DNA from 2 places in the Tsuneonella amylolytica genome. Region 1 is predicted to be linked to the other one. Evidence: predicted binding sites of a transcription regulator. Region 1 holds the regulator's gene; the other holds the start of a gene.
What was found. Region 1 encodes LexA, which represses DNA repair genes until DNA is damaged. Its sites were predicted from a motif close to GTTCCNCNCTTGTTCT; they were not measured.
Positions count from the first base shown of each region.

Region 2: D4766_RS01235 (ATP-dependent helicase) is a predicted target of LexA. The motif match lies at 2,443-2,458, and genes of this name have one in related genera.

Region 1 covers NZ_CP032570.1:55,296-59,059, reverse strand. The annotation lists gene D4766_RS00295 (ComEC/Rec2 family competence protein) at 1-1,641, shown strand, start outside; gene lexA (transcriptional repressor LexA) at 1,645-2,328, opposite strand; gene D4766_RS00285 (molybdopterin molybdotransferase MoeA) at 2,397-3,572, opposite strand; gene moaC (cyclic pyranopterin monophosphate synthase MoaC) at 3,569-3,764, opposite strand, start outside.
Region 2 covers NZ_CP032570.1:247,416-251,179, forward strand. The annotation lists gene D4766_RS01215 (aromatic ring-hydroxylating oxygenase subunit alpha) at 1-241, shown strand, start outside; gene D4766_RS01220 (pseudouridine synthase) at 260-1,045, shown strand; gene rsmD (16S rRNA (guanine(966)-N(2))-methyltransferase RsmD) at 1,068-1,613, shown strand; gene D4766_RS13960 (hypothetical protein) at 1,697-2,359, opposite strand; gene D4766_RS01235 (ATP-dependent helicase) at 2,464-3,764, shown strand, end outside.

The DNA of each region.
Region 1 (3,764 bases):
GAAGGCGCAAGGGTGAGGGTGCGCGCGCGGCTGATGCCACCTGCCCCGCCGATGGTCCCCGGCGCCTACGATTTCGCGCGCACGGCCTGGTTCGCGGGCCTCGCCGCGACGGGAAGCGCCATCGGCGACATCGAGGTGGTGGAACCTACGGCGACCGGGGGAAGCGTCGCTAGCATCCAGCGAGCCTTGTCGGCGCACGTCCGCTCGAGGCTCGACGGATCGGCGGGAAGCATCGCCGCCGCCTTCGCCAGCGGTGACCGGGGCGGGATCGCCGAAGCCGACGAAGTCGCCATGCGCGATTCCGGCCTTACCCACTTGCTGTCGATCAGCGGCGTACACGTGAGCGCGGTGATTGCGGCGGCCTATGTTCTGGCCTTGAGGCTGCTGGCGCTGTGGCCTTGGCTGGTGCTTCGGATCCGCCTGCCCTTGGTCGCCGCCGTGTGCGGTGCGGGCGCCGGCATCGCCTACACGCTGCTGACAGGGGCCGAGGTGCCGACGGTGCGCAGCGTGATCGGCGCCCTGCTCGTGCTCGCCGCGCTGGCGATGGGGCGCGAGGCGCTTTCCATGCGGATGGTCGCCACTGCGGCTTTCGCCGTCCTGCTCATTTGGCCCGAGGCCCTGATGGGGCCGAGCTTCCAGATGAGCTTCGCCGCGGTCGTCGCGATCGTCGCCCTCCACGAGGCCGCGCCGATCCGCGCGTTCCTCGTCCCGCGCGAGGAAAGCTGGCTGTCCAGGACAGGACGCCGCGCCGCCATGCTGCTGTTGACGGGCGTGGTCATCGAACTGGCCTTGATGCCGATCGTGCTGTTCCACTTCCACCGCGCCGGCTTCTACGGCGCGATCGCGAACGTCGTCGCCATTCCGCTGGTGACGGTTGCGTCGATGCCGCTGATCGCGCTTGCGCTCGTGCTCGACCTGTTCGGGCTCGGCGGGCCGGTGTGGTGGCTGGCCGGGCAATCGCTCGATCTCCTCCTCGGTATCGCGCATTACACCGCCGCACAGCCGGGGGCGGTTCGTCTCATGCCGCAGATGGGGTGGGGAACGTACGCACTGTTCATAGCCGGCCTTCTTTGGCTGGCGCTGTGGAAGGGGCGGCGGCGCCTGTGGGGTTTCGTTTCGATTGCGATAGCCGGCGGCATGTTGCTGGTCACGCCGACGCCCGACATGCTGGTTTCGGGCGATGGCCGACATGTCGGTATCGCCGGCGAGGGCGATCGCCTGCTCGTCCTGCGCGAAGGGCGGAGCGACTATGCGCGCGACAATCTGCTCGAAATGGCCGGTATGAAGGGCGATCCGCTGGCGATCGCCGATTGGCCCGGCGCGCGGTGCAGCGCCGACTTCTGCGCCTTGGCGATCGATCGCGGAGGGAAAACCTGGACCGTGCTGCTCGCCCGAAGCAGGTCGCGGATCGAGGAACGCGCGCTGGCGGCGGCATGCGAACGGTCGGACATCGTCGTCGCCGACCGCTGGCTGCCCGCCAGCTGCCGGCCGCGCTGGCTCAAGGCCGATCGCCGGTTTCTGGATGCGAACGGCGGGCTGGCGATAACGCTCGACCCGCCGCGCCTCACGACGGTGGCCGCCCGGCAGGGCGACCATCCGTGGTGGACCGCCCGCCGCAATGCGGCCGAGCGATACCGATAGCGATCAGTGGTAGCGGCGGAGAAGGCCGGCCAGCTTGCCCTGCACCTGCACCTCGTTCGCCCGGTACACCTGCGGTTCGTAGGCCCCGTTGGCGGGGTCGAGCCGGATCATCCCGTTCTCGCGGCGAAGGTATTTGAGGGTCGCTTCTTCGTCGCGGACGAGCGCAACGACGATCTCGCCATCGCGGGCGACATCGGTCTTCTTCACGAGCGCGAAATCGCCGTCGAAGATGCCGGCTTCGATCATCGAGTCGCCCGAAACCTCCAGCGCGTAGTGATCGCCGGGACCCAGAAGCGCGGCGGGGACGGGCAGGGTGCGATCGCTCTCGAGTGCCTCGATCGGTACGCCCGCAGCGATCTTCCCGTGGAGAGGTAGCTCGACGATGTCGTTAGCCGGTCGCGGCCGCGAAGGAGCCGGCGCGCGCAGCGGCACGACGTTGTCGTTGGCCTTGGCCCTCGGCACGGCGACCATGTCCTCGGGTTGCCGCACGACTTCCAGCGCGCGGGCGCGGTTGGGAAGGCGGCGGATGAAGCCGCGCTCCTCTAGTGCGGAAATCAGACGGTGGACGCCGGACTTGCTCTTGAGGTCGAGCGCCTCCTTCATCTCCTCGAAGGACGGCGAGATTCCGTCATCCTCGAGGCGGGTGGTGATGAACTGCAGCAATTCGCGTTGCTTGGCGGTGAGCATCCGGCTACTCCACAAGCGTTCCAATTCGGGAACGAACGCGGAACAATTAGGAAACTTCGTTAGCGGCGTCAAGCGTCTAGCGGATAGACCGCGACAGGCGCCCCGGCAGTCAAGGCATCCGCATTGGCGGGACGGTCGATAAGGCAATCGGCCGCCGCCAATGCGCGCAGCGCACTGCTATCGCGCTCGGCAATCGGAACGACCGTCGCGCCCTTGCGGATGCCGCGGAGGAATTCGCGCCTCCTTCCGCCGGCGGGCACGCCGTCCGCGAGGATCGCCGGCAGAGCCTTAGGCGAGGCTTCGTCCGCCGATGCCCCGCCGAGCCTGCGAAGCACGGGAAGGACGAACAAGAATGCGGTGACGAATGCCGAGGCGGGATTGCCCGGCAAACCCACGATCCATTGCGAGCCGCGTCGACCGATCATGAGCGGTTTTCCCGGCCGGATCGCCACCCGCCAGAAATCGATCCGCGCGCCCCAGTCCTCCAACACAGGACGCACGAGGTCGTGCTCGCCCACCGAAGCGCCGCCGGTCGTCACGATGACGTCGGCGTCGCTCGCGTTTTCGAACGCCGCCAGCAATTTCGCATGATCGTCGGGCACCGGCCCCACTCGTTCGGCATCCGCGAGACCGGCGATCATGGCCGCCAGCATGGGCCCGTTGCTGGCCGGAAGGGCATCGGGGCGCGGGTCGTCAAGCGAGGTCGCCAGTTCGTCGCCCGTATCGAGGATCGCAACGCGCGGGCGGCGGCGCACTGCGCAGTGCTCGATGCCCGCTGCGAGCCCCAGTGCGAGTTGCGCCGGCCCGATGCGGACTCCTGCGCTCAGCAGTTCGTCGCCGCTGCGAAAGTCGAAGCCGCGACGCCGGATGTGTTTCGCAGACGGCGGGGCGGCCGCCGAAACCATGGCGCCGTCGATCGCCGTATCCTCGACCAGAAGGATCGCATCGGCGCCGTCCGGCACCGCAGCCCCGGTCGAGATACGCGCAGCCTCTCCATTCGCCATCGCGCGTGCGAAAGGGTGGCCCGCAGCGCTTTCGCCAACGATCCGCCACGGTCCGGGTCCGGACGTCGCGAACCCGTCCATCGCCGAGAGGTCCGCCCAAGGCTGGGTGCGGTTCGCAACGAGCGGTTCTGCAAGAAACCGGCCGATGGCATTCTCGATGGCCACGCGCTCGGTTGCAAGCGGGGAGGCGGCATCGATCAGCCGGCTCTGCGCCTCTTCCAGCGGAAGCGGCGGGTTCATGCCTCGGCGCGCCAGTCGCCCGACTTGCCGCCCGATTTCGCGAGCAGTCGTACGCCGTCGATGATCATGCCCTTGTCGACGGCCTTGGCCATGTCGTAAACCGTCAGGAGCGCCACGGAAGCTGCTGTCATTGCTTCCATTTCCACGCCGGTGCGGCCCGTGAGGGAGGCGGTAGCGGAAACGCGAACCGCT
Region 2 (3,764 bases), 190 kb from region 1:
GGTGGAGGATTTCATGCTGATCCCCGAACCGCCCGCCACCGAAAAGGCGCGCGACCACTGGGAACGGTCTTGGGCTCTGCTCGACGGCGGCGTATTCGCGAGCGAGGACTTCCGCGCGGCCGAACTCGGCCAGCAGGGCCTCGCGACCGGCGCGGTGCCGTATCTCACGCTCGGCAACCTCGAAGCCGGGATCAGCCGCTTTCACGAGACCGTAGGCGAGGCGTTGCGCGCGGCGAACTGACGGCGTAGGCGGCCCGCCATGCCCCCGACCGACAAGAGACCCGCCAATACGAAGCCCGCGGGCGAACGGATCGCCAAGCTGCTCGCACGCGCAGGCGTCGCATCGCGGCGAGAGGTCGAGCGCATGATCGCGGACGGACGCGTGGCGGTGGACGGCAAAGTGCTCGACACCCCGGCCACGATCCTGCCCAACCTGAAGGGCGTGTCAGTGGACGGCAAGCCGGTGGCGGCGGCCGAACAGGCGCGCGTCTTCGCCTTCCACAAGCCGTCGGGCCTGCTGACGGCGGAGCGCGATCCGAAGGGACGGCCGACGATCTATACCGCGCTGCGCAACGCGCTCCCCAAGAGCGCGCCGCGCGTGATGCCGGTGGGCCGGCTCGACATGAACACCGAAGGCCTGCTGCTTCTCACCAACGACGGCGAACTGAAACGCGCGCTTGAACTGCCCGCGTCGAACGTGCCGCGCACCTACCGCGTCCGCGCTTTCGGGGAGATCACCCAGGCGCAGCTCGACGACCTGATCGAGGGGGTGGAGATCGACGGAGTCCGCTACGGCAAGATCGAGGCGGACCTGGAAGGTGCGGCCCGGAGCGGAAAGGGCGGCCGCAACCAGTGGATCGTCATGACCCTGACAGAAGGCAAGAACCGGGAGGTGCGCCGCGTGCTCGAACACCTCGGCCTGCAAGTCAGCCGCCTGCTCAGGGTCGGATACGGTCCGTTCAACCTCGGCGATCTGCCGCGCGGCGCAGCGGTCGAGATCGCGCAGGCGCAAGTCGAGAAGCTGCGCAAGTCGCTCCGCTCGTGACGGTGCCGGTGAGGTCTCTGGCATGAGGATCGTCGCGGGCGAGTGGCGCGGGCGGAAGCTGGTGGCGCCGAAAGGCGACGCGACGAGGCCGACGGCAGACCGGACGCGCGAAACCGTGTTCAACATGTTGACCAGCCGCATCGGCGATTTCCAGGGGCTCTCCGTCGCCGATCTGTTCGCCGGCTCGGGCGCGCTGGGGCTGGAGGCGCTCTCGCGCGGTGCGGCATCGTGCCTGTTCGCGGAGCAGGACGACGCGGCGCTCAAGACCATCCGCGCCAACATCGATGCGCTGGGAGCGCGAGCCCGCACGGAGGTGCGGGGCGGATCGGTAATGGCATTGGGGGCGGCCCACGCCGCTTATGACCTGATCCTGCTCGACCCGCCCTATGGCACCGGTGCGGCGTCGGTCGCGCTCGACCGGCTGCTGCGGCTCGGTTGGATCGGCGAAGGCACCTGGATCGCGGCCGAGACAGGCGGCACCGAAACGGTCGATGTCGCGGGTCTGACCCTCGAAGTCGAGCGCAAGGTCGGCAAGGCGAAGCTCTCCCTGCTGCGCCGCGCGAACTGAAACTCACCGGTCGGCGTAGTCCCGACGCAGGAAGGGCGCCCCTTTCGGAGCGCCCTTCACGTTTCACCGGTTCAGGCGAAACCTCAGTTCATCGGCTTCTTGCCCGGCATCTCGCTGGCGGGCTGGCCCGGCCAGTAGTTCAGCGGGCGGGTGCCGGTCTTGTTCTTTTCCCACGAATTGATGCAGCCATCCTGCTGGTTCTTGGTGCAGACCGGAAGGTCGGCGGCATTCGTCAGGTTGGCCGAGGCTGTCGACGAAGCGGGGGTGGTCTGAACGACCTCACCGGCGACGAAACGCGGGCTCATCGTGCTGGCGCTGGCGGACGCGGTCGTGGCGGCCATGGCCGTGTTCGACGCGTTCGACGACGGCATCGTGCCCGAGCTCGTGTTTCCGGTCGCGCCCGTCGCGCCCGAAGCGGGCATACCGGCCATCTGCCGCTCGATTGCGGTCCAGGCCTGGACGCGCTGTTCCGGCGTCATGCCGTAGACGCGCGCACGCTGTTCGTCCGTCAGGACCCACCAGCCGTCGGCCTGCGTCGGGGTCAGCGTCCAGTAGTAGGTCTGGTAGGTGCTGGGCCAGGCAGTGTACATCGTCTGGCGCTCGGCGGGCCAGCCGTCGTACATCGTCTGCTGGGCGTCGGTCATCACATAGGCGTTACCGGCGGCATCGACCGCCATGGTCGTCTGGGCGGCGGCGGGGACGGCAAGAGCCAGTGCGGCGGCACCGGCGAGGATCAGCTTGTTCATCGGGTTTCTCCGTGTTGTCTGTCGGCTGCTCTACGCGTTGGGCGGTATGGCGGTTCCGGCCCGCCCTTGCGCACGCCCTCCATGTTCCCTAGCTGTTCGCCCCAGTGACCTCGCCCGACCCCGCCCTTCCCGCCATCACGGACCTTCCCGCCTACGCGGCGAACCTCAACGCGCCGCAACAGCAAGCCGTTCTGACGACGGAAGGCCCGGTATTGATGCTGGCCGGCGCCGGCACGGGCAAGACGGCGGCTCTCACCGCACGGCTCGCACACCTCGTCGCGATGCGGCTCGCGTGGCCGAGCGAGATCCTGTGCGTCACGTTCACCAACAAGGCGGCCCGGGAGATGCGCGAGCGTGTCGGCCGCCATATCGGACAGGCGGTGGAAGGCATGCCGTGGCTCGGCACCTTCCACTCGATCGGCGCCAAGATGCTGCGTCGCCACGCCGAACTCGTCGGGTTGCAGTCGAACTATACGATCATCGATACCGACGACCAGATCCGCCTGCTGAAGCAGCTGATCACCGAAAACGACGTCGACGAGAAGCGCTGGCCCGCACGCCAGCTTGCCGGACTGCTCGATCGTTGGAAGAACCGCGGGCTCAATCCCGGCGATCTCGATGCTGTCGAGAACGAGGCTTACGCCGATGGGCGCGGGCAGCAGTTCTACACGCTGTATCAGGATCGGCTGAAGGCGCTGAACGCCTGCGATTTTGGCGACCTGCTCCTGCACATGCTGAACATCTTCCGCCGGGAAACCCAGGTGCTGCGGCACTACCAGCAGCGCTTCAAGTACATCCTCGTCGACGAATACCAGGATACCAACCAGGTCCAGTACCTGTGGCTCCGCCTGCTCGCGCAGGAGCGCAAGAACATCTGTGTGGTCGGCGACGACGATCAGTCGATCTATTCGTGGCGCGGGGCGGAAGTCGCGAACATCCTGAAGTTCGAGAAAGACTTCCCCGGCGCGGCGGTGATCAAGTTGGAACAGAACTACCGCTCCACCCCCGACATCCTCGCAGCGGCCAGCGGCCTCATCAACGCGAACAGCGAGCGGCTCGGCAAGACTCTGTGGACCGAGTTGAACCACGGCGAGAAGGTCCGCGTCATCGGCGTGTGGGACGGGCCCGAGGAAGCGCGCCGCGTGGGCGAGGAGATCGAGCGGCTGGAGCGCGAGGGCGCCGGGCTCGACCAGGTCGCGATCCTCGTACGTGCACAATATCAGACGCGCGAGTTCGAGGACCGCTTCATCCAGATCGGCATGAACTACCGCATCGTCGGCGGCTTCCGGTTCTACGAACGCGCCGAAATCCGCGATGCGCTCGCCTACCTGCGCGTGATCGCGCAGCCGGCCGACGACCTGGCGTTCGAGCGCATCTACAACCAGCCCAAGCGCGGGCTCGGCGC